One region of the Streptococcus gingivalis genome, then DNA from elsewhere that is predicted to be linked to it. Evidence: predicted binding sites of a transcription regulator. Region 1 holds the regulator's gene; the other holds the start of a gene.

Evidence for each region. Region 1 encodes CtsR, which represses protease genes until heat stress. Its sites were predicted from a motif close to TTGGTCAAAAAAGGTCAAANA; they were not measured.
Region 2: the regulator CtsR is predicted to act here: its motif matches at 4,552-4,572, upstream of clpP (ATP-dependent Clp protease proteolytic subunit ClpP).

The regions. Positions count from the first base shown of each region.
Region 1 is NZ_JAYKTO010000002.1:111,640-121,829, forward strand. It holds gene SM122_RS06850 (DUF4430 domain-containing protein) at 1-362, opposite strand, end outside; gene SM122_RS06855 (hypothetical protein) at 340-828, opposite strand; gene SM122_RS06860 (ATP-dependent Clp protease ATP-binding subunit) at 838-3,267, opposite strand; gene SM122_RS06865 (CtsR family transcriptional regulator) at 3,268-3,732, opposite strand; gene SM122_RS06870 (alpha-L-fucosidase) at 3,950-7,660, opposite strand; gene SM122_RS06875 (Ig-like domain-containing protein) at 7,765-10,190, opposite strand, start outside.
Region 2 is NZ_JAYKTO010000002.1:810,514-820,703, reverse strand. It holds gene SM122_RS10380 (ABC transporter ATP-binding protein) at 1-165, opposite strand, end outside; gene SM122_RS10375 (branched-chain amino acid ABC transporter permease) at 165-1,112, opposite strand; gene SM122_RS10370 (branched-chain amino acid ABC transporter permease) at 1,116-1,985, opposite strand; gene SM122_RS10365 (ABC transporter substrate-binding protein) at 2,067-3,224, opposite strand; gene SM122_RS10360 (DUF2129 domain-containing protein) at 3,332-3,610, opposite strand; gene clpP (ATP-dependent Clp protease proteolytic subunit ClpP) at 3,888-4,478, opposite strand; gene upp (uracil phosphoribosyltransferase) at 4,608-5,237, opposite strand; gene mgtA (magnesium-translocating P-type ATPase) at 5,457-8,117, opposite strand; M-box (ykoK) riboswitch at 8,325-8,482, opposite strand; gene SM122_RS10340 (MalY/PatB family protein) at 8,518-9,681, opposite strand; gene SM122_RS10335 (cystathionine gamma-synthase) at 9,683-10,190, opposite strand, start outside.

The DNA.
Region 1 (10,190 bases):
ACGGTGGTTTCTGCAGCACCTTTTGGAGCCATTTCGCCATTGATCTTGTACATCCAGTAAAGACCTTTGGCTTCATCTTGGCTGTGACCGTCAATCGAGGTGATCATGCCATTTTTTTCTTCAATCTTGTAGTTGGCTTTGAGCACTTTCATGAGGTTGCTCTCTTCTGCTACTTTCAAGGTTTTCGATTGCGCTTTTTGACCTTCTGGCGTCACGCTAATCGTAATCGAAATTTCGTTTTTCTTGGCAACTTCTGTGCTAGAAGCACTTGTTTGATGGTTTGTGCTATGAGACGAAGCGCAACTCGCTAAAAGAAGAGCTGCAAGTAAGGTCATCAAGCTAGAAATGGTTTTTTTCAACATAAAATCTCCTAAAGATTTGATAGATAATGGGATAGAAAATGATCGTCGACAGAGCATGGGCAAGGTTAAAACTAAAACCATTGACCAAAGCATAGGTCCACCAAGGAATATGGTATATCAAGGCATAAACACTATCGATCAAGACCCCATAAGCAAAGGACAGTAGGCCCACAAAAAGGATCTGAAGGACAAAGGGCAACCACTTGTAACTGATGCGCCAAATGAGCATCAAACAGCCAAAGGCGACAATCTGAAAGAACACAATCAGGCTCATCCCCAGGAAAAAGGCGGAGACAAACATGGTGATCATCATCACAAGAAAAGCAAAGCTATACCCTTCAAATATCACCAAGAGAAAAAAGATGGCAGAAATAGGTTGGACATTTGGGAAAGGGGCAAAAGCCTGACGTAGAGCGACACAAAGGGCCGCCAAAAGCGAAATACGGGTTAATCGCTGAAGCGTCATGACATCCTCCTAGACAATCTCAAACTTGATCGTTCCGGCTGTCGTTCCAACCTTGATCGTTTGTCCTTCTTGGGCTTGGCCTTTCAGCAATAGCTCTGCTAGTTGATCTTCCACTTCGGTCTGCAAGACACGACGCAGTGGGCGAGCTCCCATTTCTGGATCGTACCCTTTGGTTGCTAGCAACTTGAGCGCTGAAGGCTGGAATTTGAGGGTCATGCCTTGTTCTGCCAAGGTCGCGATGAGCGGTTTGACCATGACTTTCACTACCTGCTGCATGTCCTCGCTTGAGAGACTATGGAAGACCACCTTTTCATCAATCCGGTTGATAAACTCTGGACGATAGGTCTTCTTCAACTCTTCAAACATGCGTTTTTCCATATTGGCTTGGTCAAAGCGGATATCTTTAGCACCAAAGCCAACTGTCTTATCATCCCGAAGGGCTGTTGCTCCCAGGTTTGAGGTCATGATGATGATGGTATTGGAGAAGTCGATCTTCCGGCCTTTGCTATCGGTTAAGACTCCGTCATCCAAGACTTGCAAAAGGACATTGAAAATATCTGGGTGGGCTTTTTCCACCTCATCAAATAAGAGAACTGAATATGGTTTGTTGCGGACTTTCTCGGTCAACTCGCCTCCTTCTTCGTAGCCCACATAGCCTGGAGGAGCTCCGTTGAGGCGACTCGCCGCGAATTTTTCCATGTACTCACTCATATCAAAACGGATGAGGGCCGATTCATCATCAAACAGAACTTCTGCCAAAGCTTTGGCTAACTCTGTTTTTCCGACACCGGTAGGTCCTAGGAACATGAAAGAACCGATCGGACGTTTATTGCTACGGATACCTGATTGATTGCGTCGAATAGCCCGACTGATACTCGAAACCGCTTGGTCTTGACCAATCACGCGCTTGTGCAATTCTGCTTCTAAGTTTAGGTACTTCTTGGCATCGGTTTGAGTCAGTTTTTGAGTTGGAATACCAGATAATTGGCTCAAAGTCACCAAGACATCTTGGTCAGTGACTTCTTTTTTGTAGACAATGGGAGCGGCCTCTACTTCTAAGAGCTGGGCTGCTTTCTTCCACTTGCCATCCATCAAAGCCCGGTCTAAGGCGGTCAACTCTTCTTTTACGTGACCGTTGGAATCGCGGTTTTGTACAGTAGCTGCCGCTTCATCCAAGAGATCAATGGCTGAATCTGGCAATTGACGACTGGTCAAATAGCGGTGGGCATATTTGACAGCTGTTTCGATCGCTTCATCGGTAATGGTCACATGATGGTGGTCCTGATAGGTCTCTTTCAAGCCTTGGAGAATTTGGATGCTATCTGCAACACTTGGCTCTTCAATGGTGACTTTCGCAAAACGTCGAGAGAGGGCTGCGTCTTTTTCGATATGCTTTTGGTACTCATCTTGAGTCGTTGCTCCAACTGTACGCAAGGTTCCCCGTGCCAGGGCTGGTTTTAGAATATTGGCTGCGTCTAAGGTCGAATCAATACCGGATCCTGACCCCATAATGGTATGCAGTTCATCGATAAAGAGAATCACGTGACCGTCTTCTTCGATGTCCTGGATGATATTGTTCATCCGTTCTTCGAAGTCCCCACGGAAGCGCGTCCCTGCAACGACATTCATAAGATCCAATTCAAGGACACGCATTTGCGCGATTTCAGCTGGAACATTGCCACTAGCGACACGCTGGGCCAGACCTAATGCAAGGGCGGTTTTTCCGACCCCTGCTTCTCCCACCAATACAGGATTGTTCTTCGTCTTGCGGCTGAGGATTTGGATCATGCGTGAAATCTCTGCATCCCGGCCGATCACAGGCTCAAGCTGGCCTGCACGCGCCATTTCTGTCAAATCACGGGTATAATCTTCAAGACCTCCACTGGTGCTTGGGGGCATGCCCATCATATTTCCCATGGTTTGGCGGTTAGGGTTTTGGGCTCGATAGAGACTCCGAATGGCTTTGATATCATTCTTGTCCCAACCTGCCTTGTCCTCAAGATTCTTTCGAAGGGAGGCAATAGGAACTCCCTTGTCTTGCTCTGTAAAGGCAAAGCCAGCAAACTCCATGACTTGGCTCGCCAAGGTCCCACGGTCTGCTAGAAGAGAGAGGAGCACATGCTCTGTTCCCAAGGTCTTGGCATGAAGGACCTGGGCAATCTCTCTTGCGTGTTTCATAATGGCTTCCATCCGATAAGAAAATGGGAAGATTTCATACCGATTGTCGCTTTGAAAAGCTTGGCCTGTGATATGCTCCGCTGCATCCTGAAACTCATCGATCTGCATAGGATAATCGTTCAGTACAGAACCTGCCACGCTATAGGGATTATTGGCCATAGCCGTCAGGAGATGCCAAGTATCTAAGGTATGCCCCTGATAGTGGCCTGCTAGTATTTGGGCCGCTTCTATACTTTCTAACAGTGCTGTTGAATAGTTCATCTAGTCGGTATTTCCTTTTCTATCTACTTGTTGAATGATTTTTTTCAGCATCGTTGCTCGTAGGATGAGAGCATCTCGACCTAGGACCTCATCGGAGGTCGTCGCAAGCAAGAGCTGAGTCTCACGTTTTGTCAATAATTTTTCTTCATAGAGCATCTGGAGGATATCATTAAAGACCTGCTGGCTGATGGTCTCTCCAATATTGGCTGCCAAGTCTTGGAGCATCTGATGGTGATCTGAAAACTGGACCTTGCCAATGCGGATATAGCCCCCACCACCCCGCTTGCTCTCTACAATATAGCCTCGACTCTCGGTAAAGCGAGTCTTAATGACATAGTTAATCTGACTGGGTACAACCTGAAAGACATCGGCTAACTCACTTCTTTTGAGCTCTGCCATGCCAGCTTGAGCCAGCAAGGCCTTGATATAAGCTTCAATGCTATCAGATGTGTTCTTATTTGCCATGATGCTCCTTTCTGGCTTGTTTTTTTCTAGATGGATGCTCTGCTCTTTGGCCCATAAAAAATGGCCTTGGAGTGTTCCTTCTCATCATTGACCTTATTTGACTATTATACAATTTTTACGGCTGTAAATAAAGCAAAGACTCCATGGAAATAGGAATCTCTTAAGAAGGCAAAACAAAAGAGGCTAGTGAGAACTAACCTCTTATGCGAAGAAGGAACTACTCTTTGCGACGAGCGAATTTGGCGCCTCCACCCAAGAAACCTAGACCAAGAAGGCCTAACCAAGCAAAGAAACCACCTTCTTTTGTACCGGTTTGAGGAAGTTTTCCTTCCGATTGTAGAGAAGGACTTTCAACATCTTCTTTTTCCGGATGGTCTGAAGTCGAAACAGAAACTGCTTCTGGGGTTTTCGGTTGCAAGAGAACCGGTCTTTCTTTTTCTTTTTTGTCTTCAGCTTGAGAAAGAGTCATAACTTCTGGTTGCACCTTACTTGGAGTTACAGGAGTGGTTGGAGTCGGCATATCAGCTATCAACGGACTTTCTTCCGCTTCCTTCGTTCCGACTTCTGTGATCTGGTCCTGGGCCTCCACTTCGACAAAGGCATCGACTTCTGTCCGAATTTCTTTGCCTTCTTCTTGTCGGACTTCGATCAATTTCAACCGGCGTCCGACCTTCCCTGCTTGAAGGATCCGGCTCTCACCCTTGGTCAAGTCCTTGTTCTCACGCGTTTGACTCTCAAATGGAATCTCCTCCGCTTCGATGAGAAGTTCTGGCTTTTCAAGAATCAGATCCCGAACACCTTGATCTGGTCGTGTCTGCGTCAGGGGTTCATAATTGCGAGCATCTTCTAAGATGGTTTCAAGGGCTTCCACTTGATTAGCTGCAGCAACCAAATCTGGTTGCTCTTGATTCAACAACTGAGTCAAGTCCGTCAATTGTCCTTGAACCTTCGGTTTGAGGTCTGCTTTCAAACGATCGAGAGAGGTAGCCTTGATCTTTTCTACTCCTTCTCTGATGATCTGTTGCAGCTCTTCTTGACTGAGCAACTGGCTATCTTTCCCTGAGAGGATAAATCGGTCTACCTGGATGGCTCGAGATGACTGAGGATCATTGAGGGCTGGATCTAAGTGCAAGCGTAGCTGGTGGTAGCCTTTTGCTAGGCCTTGCAGATTGACCAAACTCTGGTCGAGCTTGCGTTGGTCTCCATAGCCACTGAAATAATGATCGCCGTCGATCTCATAATCATGGCCCCGACCTTCTTCGAAGGCCATTTCTTTTCCATCCAAAGTGACGCTGTAGAGACCATGACTTGGATCAACCACTCCTCGGACCTCCACGCCGGTGCCCTTAAAGGTAATGGTCACTTCAATGTGTTTCTTGCCTTCTTCATCGGTCACTTGGTTAAAGCTCGACCAAGATTCTGTGCCATTTGAGAAGTTTGGATTGTCTGTCTCATGGTGCCAACCCTCACTGTAATGCAGTTTCGGATCTTGGTCATCCACTTCTTTGCGATTTTCTGGCAACTGGTCTTCATTCATCACTTGAACTGTCAGTTCTGGAATAAAGCCGACAAGGCTTCCTTGATCCGGATGGAGCAATTTGACCTTAAAGTCATAGACGTCGGTCGCTTTTCCTGCAAAATCAAGGGTTGGAACTTGGACTGTTTTTTCTGTCTCGCCATCTGCGAACTCAAGGGTGACGTTGGTATCTTTGTAGACCTTGCCATGAACCCCTGTTCCTGGTTCTGTGATTAATTTGAGACTGGCACTTCCTTTAGAGCCACCTTTTCTCTTGACGACAACTTGCGCTGGGTCGCCTTTCTTAACGGCTAGGGTTGGCTGAGCAAACTCAAAGAGACCCTTTTCTTGGTTATTGAGGGCATAAATCCCTTCCGTTGCGATCGCATCTCCCTTGCTATTGACCAAGGTCAAGGTGTGGGATCCTGCTGCCAAGTCCGGTGTTTCATAGACCTTTTGGCTGCGTTTGCGGCTTGGGCTTTGGGTATTGACCGTCGCTAGCTTTTGGCCATCGACATAGATATCCATTTCCCCATGACCAGGGTCGACAGTTGCGACCACATAGGCCTTGGTGCCTTCAAACTGATAGGTCACCGAAGCCCCTTTTTCCTTGGTCCACATAGAGGTCCCTCGAACACCTTCTCCCTCTTCATTCCATTGGCCATTGGCCCGCTCTGCTGCCCGGTCAGAATGATAAGTCAAACCAAGCGGATAGCCATCGGTTTCTTCAATGCTAGCGGGTGTCTTATAGACAGAGACTCCGTTCAAGATTGGAGTAGCTTGGGCATCGGTGATGGACACCCGGATATAACGACTATCAACTGGTTGCCCTTTGATCAATCGGCGATATCCTACGGTTGAGCCAGCCCCATATGGAACCCATTGGCCATTCACAGCCACATCAATGGTGAAACCAGAAATCCGTTGGCCTTTCTCGATGGTTTCTTTAAGCTCTACCACATCAAAATGCTGTTCTTTTCCAAGATCGAGGACAAAAGAGCCGGTCTTAGCATCATCTGCAGGTGCCCAACTGGTCTTTTCATCGCCATCTGTCAAATGGCTGGCCTTGTAGAGCGGATTGCGTCGTGTCGAGTCAGCTTCTACCAAAGCTCCTGCCGCATAGTTCACACTGTAGAGTTGGTCCAAGGTCTGACGAAATTCTTTCAAACGGGCCACATCGGCATCCGCAAATTTTCCGTCTTGGTTAGGTGGAATATTGAGCAAGAGTGGAGTTCCACGGCCGACCGATTTGAAGTAAATGTCCATCAATTCGCGCAAGGACTTAGGCTCTTGGTTGTCATGGTAGAACCAGCCGGAGCGAATAGAGACATCGGCTTCTCCCACTGAGTATTGCTTCCCTTCCGGATCCCCGTGATTGAGGTAGCTATTGGATGGATTGTTGCGGATCTTATCTGGATTGACCTTTTGCCAAACCGGATCTCCGGCAATCCCCTTTTCATTTCCAATCCAACGAACATTGGTCGGCTCAGCTGAGAAGATGGCAATATCCCCTTGGGCCTTGCGAATGGCTTCAAACCACTTGTCAAAGGTATAGGTGACCTTTTGAGCCCCATCGCCACGCGCTCCATCCATCCAGACTTCTACGAACTTGCCCTTGTTACCATATTTTGGATCTTCAAGGATTTCCTTAAGCTGGTTGAGATAGTATTCATTGTATTGGTCCTCTGTATCCACATGGTAGAGTGGGCTGTGAGCATCCCAAGGCGAGAGGTAGACCCCCATGTCCATGTCATACTTGCTGGCAGAAGCAGAAACCTCAGCTAGAACATCGCCTTTTCCATCCTTCCAACCGCTTTTAGCAATGGTATGGTCGGTGTATTTGGATGGGTACAAGAGGAAGCCATCGTGGTGCTTGACGACCATGATGGTTCGTTTGAAGCCCGCGTCTTTCAGGGTTTTGATCCACTGATCGGTATCCAGATGCTCTGGATAGAAATAATAAGGATCTTCTTGCCCATCCCCCCACTCACGATCATAGTAAGTATTCATCCCAAAGTGGATGAAAGCTGCTAGTTCTTCACGGTGGTATTGCATCTGAGCCTTGCTTGGAAGTGGTCCGTAATCCGCAATCTCAGTCTCCTCGTTTAGAGAAGTGGCTGGTTGGCTTGCTTCTGTCCCTTGACTGACTGTGCGATTTTCTTTCTCACTAGTAGCTGCTGAGGGCTGTTCTGATTCTTCTTGGGGCTCGTTCACAGTTTTCTCCTCCTTTCCTTGATCTCCTGCATTGCTTGTTTCAACCCGTTCTTCACGCGGTTCATTATTCTCAGCTTGTTCCTCTGCGTAACTGGTAGTAGCTCCTAAAAAACAAGTCGCTACGACTACCGAGCAGACGCCTACTGAGAGTTTACGAATGCCAAATTGATTTCTCTGATCAACTAATCTTTTTCCCATATTCCATTCCTTTATGTCACCAGGTAAAGAGGGTGGGGCTTCCCCATCCTCCTTCTTTTTACCTGTGAACTTTTCACCGTTTTTTGCTAGTTTCTCTAGCTGTTTTACTTGGCCTTATCGGCTCTTTTTTTCTGATCGTCCAGCACAGCACTGGCAAGGCCTGCTGCTAGGATTCCAGCAACGAGGCTTGCGATGCTTTCTTCCGTTCCTGTATTTGGTAATCTACCTTCGGAAACTGGAGCAGCTGAAACTGCTGGTGTTTGAGCTGTTTTCTCGACTTCCTTCCCTTCTGAAACGATTCCTTTCTGACTGACAGGTTCCACCCCAACAGATGACTTAGAAGTTTCTGTTGGCTCTGGTCCTTCTGAGACATGAGGGCGCTCTGGGTTCGGAAGCGGTTGTGGTTGTGGTTGCGGCTGTGGCTCTGGTTGTGGTTCTGGTTGCGGCTGCGGTTGCGGCTGTGGCTCTGGTTGTGGAGTGTCTGGAAGCACTTCTTTCGTGCCCACCTCTGTAATTTCTGCCACTGGATCTAGCTCTACAAAGGCATCTAGTTCCTTCCGGCTTTCCACACCATTTTCTTGAGAGAGTTCCACTAAGCGCAATTTGCGGCCTTTTTGACCTTCTTGAACCACACGTTTCTTACCTTTTGGAAGATCCGTATTTGGACGTTCTAAGCGTTCAAAGTCCATCTCTTCTGGCTCAATCACCAACTCTGGTTTGGTGTGGACCAGATTCTTAACCCCTTCTTCAGGGATGGCTGAGCCTGTAGGTGCTTTTGCGGAGAGAGAAAGTTGATATACTTTTTCGAGCTTGCCATCTTCTGAGACAACCTTGACAAGAACCGGAGCATTGCCACTTTTAGCATCCACGACCGTAACGGCTGTTCCATTCTTGCCTTGTGCTGAAACGATTGGACGGTCTCCCTCATACTCTAGATGATAATCTGTCACATCTGGTTTAAAGCCTTCTAGGTCTTTGCCATTCACTTGGATGGTGACGTCTGTTGTTGCCTGGGCCTCTTCTGTTGGGGCATAGGCGCTCAATTCAACGATTCCGATTCCTTTTAGATGTTCATCACGGACCATTCTTAAACGGATGGCTTTGGTTCTAGTTTCATTGAAGCTGAGGTTAGAGATATAGCCAGCTTCAAAGTCATAATCCAAGCTATAAGGAATTTCTTCCCAGTTAGAGGCTTGGTTAAATGGATGATCTGGAAGATTCTTCAGATTGCCATAATCATCCGGAACCTCAAAGTCTGGACCAATATAGCGTTCAAGAACGGTTTTCGTTGGCAAGCCTGTTTCTTGATCCGCAAAGAAGTCGACCGCTACTTTATTGACCAAACGCTCTGTTACCTGGCCATTTTTCTTGAAGATGAGACCAGCAAAGGCTTCGGTTTGATCCGGTTCTCTCTTCCAGTTGGTCCAACGGTAATACTCGTTGTAGCCACCATCGTTGATGTAATCGATATAGTCGATTTGATTTGGATCGAGATCATTGGTTTCACTGGCAAATGCCCTGGTATCGTCTGCATTGTAATCACGGTTTACAGAAAGGTTTTCTCCTGTCTTTTCTGACACCCGGACGGTCAGCTGAGCTCTCAGATCATAGCCAATGACTTTTCCTTCCAGCGTGAAGCTTCCTTCATGAGAAAGCGCATCAGCTGGGACAGCCTGCCAATCCACCGTAAGCTCCTTGCGTTCATAGCCTGTATCCCCTTGGAAGTAAACGCCTACGGTAGATGGTAGAACCAGATCTTGACCAACTTTCACAAAACGGCTACCTGCTTCCACTGCTACTGGGGTAGCTTGTTTCAGTTTTTCTGCATCGCTTGTGAGATGGAGGCGGTATTCTTGTAAGATGGTACCATCTTCCGCTTTATGGATGACACGGATTGGCTCCCCTTCATGGACACTTGGCACAACCGTTGCAAGACCGTGATGGCTAGCTGTCGCTTCCACCTGTGGATAAGCTCGATCACGCGCATCGATGTAGTAATCGGTCACACTTGGGTTGACACCTGGCAAGACATCGCCATTGACACGAATGGTCAACTGGCTCTTCTCTTCTGCCGCAACCTTATTGGCAAAGATCTGAATCTCTGAAATAGAGCTTCCACGCTTGCCTTCTGGCGTCTTCATACGGATACGAACAGCATAGGTGTCGACTTTATCAAAACTGAAATGATTCATCTTACCAGCTGCTACCGGTTCTTCAACGGTTAGGTTGCTGACTTCTTTCCAGTTAGCTGGATTGTTAAATGGATGGTCTGTTTCGTCTTTGACACGATTTGGATTGCTTGGAACTGTTGGGATTTGTTCCCCTGTATAGTACTCAATCACATACTCACTTGGAGCCCCAACGCCGTGGTCTTCGTGGAAACCAACATGGAGGTTGTCCACTGCTCGCTTGGTCAAGATACCAGAATCCCCAAACAAGATACCGACAGAATCTTCCGCATTGTTACGGCCCCAGTTGGTCCAACGGTTAGCTGGAGCATCGGTAAAGGAGATGACCTTGTCATTAACCT
Region 2 (10,190 bases), 700 kb from region 1:
TGGTTCATATACCCCTGTTAGGAGGTTGAAGAGGGTTGTTTTCCCGGCACCGTTGGGTCCGATCAAACCAACCAATTCCCCTTCATTGAGTTCCATGGTCACATCCCCAACGGCTGTCAAACCACCAAAGTTTTTTGTTAAATTTTTTACTTCAAGAAGTGCCATTAGTTAGCCTCCTTTTTTGAGAGTAGTTTTTTCAAGCTGAATTCCCATGTTCCAAGAAGACCACCTGGACGGAAGATCATCACGAGAATCAAAGCCAATGAGTAAATGATCATACGGATGCTTGAGAAATCTTGAAGCACCATGTTCAAGATACCCAAGACGATGGCTGCCACAACTGTTCCTGACATTGATCCCAAACCACCAAATACGACAATGATCAAGACATTAATAGTATTGGTGAAAGAGTAATCTTTAGGTACAACAGAGCCGATAAAGCCGGCTTGGAGAGATCCAGCAATCGCCGCTGTGATCGCACCAAATACAAAGGCAATGACTTTGACTTTGGTCGTATTGATCCCAACAGATTCTGCTGCGATTTCATCTTCACGAACAGAAAGGGTAGAGCGTCCAATTGGACTGCGTAAGAAGTTAATCGTAAAGATCGTTGTAATGACAACAAAGAGGTAAACCAATTGCCAAGTTGTAAAGGCTGGCAAACCAAGGATCCCAGCAGCACCATTTGTTAGAGTACCACCATTAACGATCAAGATCCGGATGATTTCAGAAACCCCAAGTGTCGCAATCGCTAGGTAGTCCCCTTTCAACCGAAGAGTCGGAACCCCAACGATCAAGGCAACAACACCAGCAATCAAAGCACCTAAAACCATCGCGCCAAAGAAAGCCCCGTAGGTTGGTGATTTGGAACCGAGAATGGCTGCAGAGTAGGCACCAATCGCCATAAATCCGGCATGTCCGAGTGAGAATTGACCTGAGAAACCAACAATGAGGTTCAAGCCAACTGCAAGGATAATATTAATTCCAATTTGTTCTAAAATTTGGATATAGAAGAGGTTGAGCACACCCGCTGCAACCAAGACTTGGATCAAGGCAAAACCTGCGACCAAAAGACCAAGCCAGACTAAATTCACTTTTAAATTTTGTTTCATGGCTTACACCTTCTCTTTCACATTTTTACCGAGGATACCTGCTGGACGGATGAGCAAGATCACAATCAAGATGGCATACACAATGGCATCACGGAAGTCTGAAAGACCGATCGCTGTAGCGAAGGTTTCCAACAAACCGATAACAAATCCACCTAGAGCAGCACCTGGAATGATTCCGATTCCTCCAAGAACGGCTGCGACAAAGGCTTTGATCCCTGGTGTCATCCCCATCAAAGGCTCGATCGAGTTGTAATACAAACCAATCAAGACACCACCAGCACCAGCCAAGGCTGATCCCAAAGCAAAGGTAAAGCTGATCGTACGGTTTACGTTAATCCCCATCAATTGAGCGGCATCACTATCGACAGATACAGCCCGCATGGCTTTCCCCATCTTTGTCTTTTGAATAATAAATTGAAGAGCAACCATCAAGAAAACAGACACTCCCAAGATCATCAACTGAATATTGGAGATTGAAATAGGACCGAAGTTGTAACGAACCGTTTCAATGACTTGCGGGAAGGAACGGGTATTGGCACCGACGAAGAAGACCATCCCGTATTCGAGTAAGAAGGAAACCCCGATGGCTGTGATCAAGGCTGCAATCCGAGTTGAATGTCGAAGCGGACGATAAGCCAGGTATTCAATTACAACCCCTAAAATAGCTGTCCCGACCATGGCTAGGAGCAAGGCTACAAAGAAGTTCACTTTCAATGAATTTAATAAGAAATATCCCATAAAGGCACCTACCATGTAGATATCCCCATGGGCAAAGTTGATCAATTTGATAATTCCATACACCATGGTATAACCAAGGGCCAAGAGTGCATAGACACTCCCCAAGATTAGACCGTTCACTAATTGCTGGAGCATTTGAACCATCCTTTCTAACAATAAAGAGCGAGGCCAGGAATTTTCATTCTCCCAGCCTCTTGTACAAACAACAAATGATAATTATGGTTTAACAGACTCAACAGATTTGACTTTACCATCTTTCAAGCCAATCATAAGAGCTGATTTAACCGGGTTGTGGTTCTTGTCAATTGACATTGTACCAGTCACACCTTCCAAGTCTTTCAACTTCGCAAGGTTATCTTTCAATTCGACAGAGTTCTTAGCACCTTTAGATGCTTCTGCAACCATGTAAACTGAATCATAAGCCAGAGCTGCGAACATTGAAGGTTCTTCATTGTATTTCGCTTTGTATGCTTCTACGAATTTCTTGGCTTTATCAGTCATTTCACCTTCAGTAGAGAATCCAGCTACGTAGTAGATGTCTGTAGCTGCAGCAGGTGTTGCTTGTTCAACGAACTTAGCATCGCTAAATCCATCCCCACCAATGATTGGTTGTTTGATTCCCATACCACGCGCTTGGTTTACGATCTTACCAGTTTCAGTGTAGTAACCTGGAAGAACAATCGCATCGAAGTCTTTATCTTTGATTTTTGTAAGGGCAGCTTGGAAGTCTGTATCCTTAGATTGGAATGTTTCTGTTGCTACGATTTCACCTTTGTAAGATTTCTTGAAGGCTTCAGCAATCCCTTTCGCATAGTCAGATGAGTTATCGTAGTAAAGAACGACTTTCTTTGCTTTCAAGTTATCAGTTGTGTACTTAGCAATGATTTTTCCTTGGAAGCTATCGATGAAGGTTGCACGGAAGAGGTAATCTTGACCTTTTGTCAAATCATCTTGAGTTGCAGATGGTGTAACCAATGGCACAGCTGCTTTACCAGCATTGGCAACGGCTGCTGCAGTAGCACCTGAAGTTGCAGGTCCTACAAGAGCGTTCACTTTTGATTGAGTGACAAGGTTTGTAGTGACTGTAGCTGCTTCAGCTGTTTCAGATTTGTTATCTTTATCTGTGACAACGATCTTCTTACCGTCAGCTCCACCCTTAGCGTTGATTTCATCAACGGCCAATTGAGCACCTTTTTGTTCAGCGCTACCGTAGGCTGCTACTTCACCAGTTTTTTCAAAGTTAAAACCGACTTTTAGTTCCTTGCCGATCTCGTTACCAGTTGTGTTTGAACCTGAAGTAGAAACTTCACCACAAGCAGCAAGAAGAGCGACACTTGCAATGGTTAAAAATGAAAGAGCAAATTTTTTTTTCATTGAAATGATCTCCTTAAATGAATCTTAAAATAAATACATTAAGAATATACCGAATTATCTGACAATTGTCAATAAAAAAAACGCAATCCATCAAATGATTGCGTTTTCTAACCTTCTGTGACCACAGATGGGGTCTCCAATCGTTGCAAACTCCCCACAAAATCTGTATCTAAATCTTTAAGATGGCAAGGCAAGACCTTTTTGACATAACGTTCTTTCTTTAAGTCTTCCATGACTTGATCGGCCTTGTCACTGTCCACATACAATTGGACATAACGGCATTTCTTAGAATGGTACAAGACATCTCCGACAGATTGTAATTTTTTCCCGTCTCGATTGTAATACAATTTAACAATCAAGCCTGTTCTTTCTTGTTTCTCAAACATGGTCAATCCCTTTCTCGTTCTGTTACTAGTATATCAAATTTCAAGAAAAAGAACTACTCTTTTATGAGAGCAAAAAAGAGAGTGGGACAGAAATCGGTAATTCGTTAGAATTCGATTTCGTCGTCCCACCTCCGCACAGTTGAGTAGGGCTGTAAAAGCTGATGAAATCAGCGTAGTAGAGCCCACTCAACCACTGCGTTTTGCTCGACAATCCAAAAATAATTGAGAGGCTAGGACTTTTGTCCCAGCCTCTTGACGGACCTTCCCACAGGATGGTTTAACCCAATTTATTATTGGCCATGATTTCATCAATAAAGCCATATTCAAGTGTTTCTTGCGCGCTCATCCAATTGTCACGTTCAGCATCAGCATGCACTTTTTCAATGGATTGACCTGAATTTTCCGCAAGGATTTTTTCCAAGTTATTCCGTGTTTTGAGCAAGTGTTCTGCTGCAATCGCCATATCGGTTTGTTGGGTACCACCACCAGTACCACCCATTGGTTGGTGAATCATGTACTCTGCATTTGGCAACATGAAGCGTTTGCCCTTCGCACCGCTTGAAGCGATAATAGTTCCCATAGAAGCTGCCATCCCCATAACAATGGTTTGGACATCTGACTTGATAAAGTTCATGGTATCTACGATGGCAAGACCTGCAGAGACAGAGCCACCTGGGGTATTGATATACATATAGATATCTTTTGTATTATCTTGGGCATCCAAGAAGAGCAATTGAGCGATAATGGAGTTAGCCATTTGGTCCTCAACTGGTCCTGTTACCATGATAATTCGATCTTTCAACAGACGGGAATAAATATCGTAAGAACGTTCTCCACGACTGGTTTGTTCAATAACTACTGGAATCATCTATTCTTCTCCTTTAGCATCCATTCATTCTCACGATTCGTGAGGTTCAAAGTATATGTGCTATTATAAACTAATGGTCAAAAAAGGTCAAATCTTAAGCACCTTTCGAACTTATAATGAATGGTTTCTTTATTTGGTACCGAATAAACGGTCACCTGCATCTCCAAGACCAGGAACAATGTAGCCATGTTCATTCAAATGATCATCGAGGGCTGCTGTAAAGATATCAACATCTGGGTGAGCTTCTTGAAGAGCTTTCACCCCTTCTGGCGCTGATACTAGACAGACAAATTTGATATGGCTAGCGCCACGTTTTTTCAAGGAATCAATAGCTAGAATAGCGGATCCACCCGTAGCAAGCATCGGGTCTACTACAAAGATACGACGTTGATCAATATCTTCTGGCAATTTCACCAAGTATTCAACTGGTTTCAAGGTTTCTTCATCACGGTACATCCCGATATGGCCAACCTTAGCAGCTGGTACCAAACTCAAGAGACCATCGACCATCCCAATCCCTGCACGAAGAATTGGGACAATAGCCAATTTCTTCCCTGCGATTTGCTTTTGAACGGTTTTAGTAATAGGAGTTTCAATTTCAACATCTTCAAGAGGCAATTCACGCAACACTTCGTAGCCCATCAACATAGCAATTTCATCTACCAATTCACGAAAGGCCTTCGTAGAGGTATCCGTGCGGCGGAGAATAGACAATTTGTGTTGAATCAGTGGATGTGTAATAACTTCTAATTTTCCCATTTTGAGATCCTTCTTTCTAAGCTGTTATTTTTCAAAAAAGAACTATGATAAAAGTGGAGTCAAGCTCTACTCTTTCTTTCAGTCCCTCTTTGATACTCACAGCACATGGAAATCTTCATTTCCAACTTTACATTCTTCTTATTATACCAAATTTTACAAAAAAAAGAGAGCCCTTACACTTAATTTTTTAAGTTCGGACTCACTCTTTCTATCAATCAATTACAACCATTCTTTGTATTTCTTAATATAGATACGTTTGACAACCGTCACACTCAGCATATAAAGGACGATAATAGCAAACAATAGAACAAAGTACAATCCATTTAGTTGGCTCAACTTCAAGATAGAAGCCAAAGGACTATATGGAAGGGAGGTTACAAAGAAGGCTGCTGCTAGGGTCGTCACCACGACTGAGAAGGCTGGACGACTTTGGATAAATGGCAGTTTTGGTGAACGCAACATATGGATAACCATGGTTTGAGACCACATGGATTCGATAAACCATCCAGTTTGGAACACCATGATAAAGGCTGCTGCATCTGCTGCTCCATGGTTGTAGCCATGACCTAAAATCATAGGAACAACAAGGAAGTAAAGAAGCATGTAGGTAATAATATCAAATACAGATGAAATGGGACCAATCCAGGCCATAAAACGCATGATAGAGTTTGCTTCCCAGATACGAGGTTTCTTGAGGAATTCCTTGTCGACATTGTCAAAAGGAAGGGCGATACAAGAAAGATCATAGATAAGATTGAGCACAATCAAATGAACGGGAGCCATTGGAAGGAAAGGCAAAAAGATGCTGGCAAAGAGCAGAGAAAAGATGTTCCCGAAGTTAGAAGAGACCGTCATCTTGATGTACTTGGTCATATTGGCATAGACCTTGCGGCCTTCGACCAAGCCTTTTTCAAGAACCATCAAGTCCTTATCTAGAAGGATGACATCTGCTGTTTCCTTGGCAATATCCACAGCGGTATCCACGGAGATCCCAACGTCTGAGACCTTCATGGATGGAGCATCGTTAATCCCATCTCCCATGTAACCCACCTTGTGGCCATTGTTCTTGAGACAGAGGATGATCCGCGCTTTTTGATCTGGTGATAATTTGGCAAAGACCGTTGTTGTTTCCACAACTTGTGCTAACTCTTGGTCTGTCATCGTATCGATTTCGCTTCCCAAAAGTATCCGCTCGACATCTAGTCCTACTTTTTCACAGACAGCTTGGGTGACCTTATCATTGTCGCCAGTTAAGATCTTAGTGGTAACCCCATATTCTGCAAGAGCTTTGATCGCTGGAGCTGCAGAAGGTTTTGGTGGATCAAGAAAGGCCAGGTAACCGGTTAGGATCATGTCTCCTTCATCTTCAACACTAAAGATTTCATTTTCGTCCAAGTCGGTTTTGTAGCTGACGCCCAAAACACGAAGACCTTGTTCATTTAATTGAGCGACCTCAGCGAGGACCTCTTGACGGACCTCGTCTGTTAATCGTTTGATATCACCCTTGTATTCAACATAAGTCGATACAGAGAGCATTTCTTCCAAGGCCCCCTTGGTCACCATGCTAACCACACCATCTTCATCTTTGACAATGACACTCATGCGACGACGTTCAAAATCAAAGGGCAATTCATCTATCTTATGGAAGGTTTGATCTAGATCGCGGACGATTTCATGTTTCTTGGCTTCTTTATGGGTTCGATTGATAATCGCCCGGTCCATCAAATTTTTTAGCCCGGTTTGGAAATAGGAATTCAAGTAAGCCCGGCGAAGGACTGATAGATCCAAATCGCCATGGATATCAAGCGGATACTCCAAAACGATTTCATCTTGGGTCAAGGTTCCTGTCTTATCTGTACACAAAATATCAATAGCCCCGAGGTCTTGAATGGCATTGAGTTTTTTGATAACGACTTTTTCCTTGGCCATGATGATGGATCCCTTAGCAAGACTCGCTGTAATAATCATCGGCAGCATTTCAGGAGTCAAACCAACCCCAACGCTGAGGGCAAAGACACCCGCTTCTAACCAGTCACCGTCTGTGAGGCCATTGATCACAAAGACGACGGGCACCATCACTAACATGAGCCGAATCAAGAGCCAAGAGATGGTATTCATTTCTCTCTCAAATGAGGTTGGTTCGTCATAGGTGTTGATGGTTTGCTCAATAGCGCCCATCATGGTTTCATCCCCCACGACCAAGACCAAGGCTGTCGCCCGCCCTGAGATGACATTGGTCCCCATAAAGGCCAAGCTTTCACTCTCCAAGAGACTATCTAAATTTTGACTGTCGGCTTTTCTGAGACAAACCTTTTCAACAGCATCACTTTCCCCTGTGAGGCCAGATTGTTGGACAAAAAAGTCACGAGAATCAATCAAGACCACATCTGCTGGGATCATATCGCCGGCACTCAGTTTGATCACATCTCCGACAACGATTTCATCGATCGGAATTTCTTGTTCTGATCCATCACGCAGAACGGTCGCTGTATTGACAATCATACGTGATAAGTTGCTGGCAGCTTTGTCGCTCCGCAATTCTTGAATGAAGCGGATCCCACCAGAAATCAAGACCAAGGTCACAATGATGATGGAGGTCGTTGGATCCTGTTCACCTGGTTTTGCTAGCCAGACATTGGTGATGAAGGAAACCAGCGCAATGACCAACAAAATCACCGTAAAAGGATTAATAATCGATTCATAGATCTTTTTGATCATGGAATCTTCTTGACCTTTTGTGATGACATTTTCGCCATAAATATCGCGGTTTTCTTCTACTTGATCGTCAACTAAACCAAGGGCACTGGTTTTGTAGTCGGCAAAGGTGCTTTCAAGTGGTTCTTGAAGAGCAGCAATGAGTCTTTCTTTATTTGTTTGCATTGGTATCTCCTTTTTCAATCAGGAGCCAATCACTTTTGGAGTCCCTACGACACAAATCAGCGATTGGCTGGTTCGGTGCGGTTCGGGATGATCGTCAATTTGTATCATAGCTCTCTCCTTTCTCTTTTCTTGGTAAGGCATAAAAAAGAGTCCTACCCTCGATCGGTAGGACTCATGAAACTCGTCATTAATTTTTCAATCAAAACTCTCAAAAAACTGACCGTCCAAGCTTTAGCTCCGCAAGGCAATGAAATGAGCTTAGTCTTGACCTTTGCGATCAGGACTGTTAACCAACGAGTAGTGTCTCCACTGCTTTGCGGTAGTCATCCGTATCCTTGTGGTAGCCTCACCTACCGTATTTCGAGTTTATTGTACTCCTTCACTTACAGAAAGTCAACACTTATTTGAGAAAAGTTTCCACCAAGCGTTTGGTGATTTCTTCAATGAGGGTGAAAGGGGCTGCTACATTGAGGCGAGCATGCAAGTTTCCTTCTTTTCCAAAATCTGTTCCACGGTTCAAAATCAATTTGGCTTGGTCATGAATTTTAGCATGCAGCTCATCATCGGTATAAGGATAGGCTGAAAAGTCCAACCAAAGAAGATAGGTTCCTTGGGGTTTCATGACACGGATTTTGGTCTTTGCATGCAATTCATCTACCACATAGTCGATGTGTTTTTCAAAGACTTGCTTGAGCTCTGTCAACCAAGGTTTACCATGGCGATAAGCCGCTTCTGTTGCAATATAGCCCAATCCTGAGATTTCATGTTGGTTATTGGCCAATTGCCGTTGTTTAAAAGCCGTACGAAGCTTTGGATTTTCAATGACCACATAGGAATTTTTTGTTCCTGCAATATTGAAAGTCTTGGTTGCACTGGTTAAGATCAAGCTGAAATCTTTAAAGCTTGGATCAACTGTGTTAAAGCTGGTATGACGGTGGCCAAACAAGGCCAAATCTTGGTGGATCTCATCTGAAACGAGAAGGACACCATGTTTTTGACAGAGGTGGCCGATTTTTTCCAAGACTTCACGATCCCATACACGGCCTCCAGGATTGTGCGGATTGCACAAAACATAGAGTTTAACGTCTTGCTCCACAATGTCTTTTTCTAGCTGATCAAAATCAATTTGGAAAAGACCGTCTTTTTCGACTAACGAATTTTCGATCAATTTTCGACGATTGAGTTTGACACTTCGGGCAAATGGAGGATAGACCGGTGTATTGATTAAGACCGCATCCCCTTCCTTGGTGAAGGCTTGAATAGCTGTTGAAATAGCTGGAACAACGCCTTCGATAAAGACGACAGCTTCCTTGTCAAAGGAATAGCCATGCTCTTCTTTTTCCCAATCAAGGATAGACTGGTAGAGGCTATCCGATGCATAGGTGTAGCCATAGACCATTTGGTCTGCATAGCCGATAACAGCTTCTCGTACTTCTGGAATGACATTAAAATCCATGTCCGCGATCCAAGCTGGAATGATTTCTGGATCTGTCTCAGTTTCTTTCCACTTGTAGGTATGGTGGGTCAATCGATTCGGTAAAGTCGTGAAATCATATTTGGTCATCTTAAGCCTCCAATGCTTGTTTCAAATCGTCAATCAAATCATCCGCATCTTCGATTCCGATAGACAAACGAAGCAGGTCATCTGTCAAGCCGTATGAATGACGAACCTCTGCAGGGATATCTGCATGAGTCTGAGTAGTCGGATAAGTGATCAAGCTCTCCACTCCACCCAGACTTTCTGCAAAGGTAAAGACTTGAAGAGAATTTAAAAAATTAGGAATTTTTTTCTCATCTTGAATTTTAAAGGAGACCATCCCCCCTTTTCCAGTGTAGAGAACTTCTTTAACCTGAGGAGATGTTTTCAAGAATTCGACCACCTTGCGAGCATTCTCTGTCGAGCGCTCCATCCGGATCGAAAGCGTCTTGATCCCACGGATCAACAGATAGCTGTCAAATGGGGAAAGAACAGCACCGGTCGTGTTCAAATTGTAAAAGAGTTGGTCATACAGGTCTGGATCATTTGTCACGACAACACCAGCCAAGACATCGTTGTGACCAGCTAGGTACTTG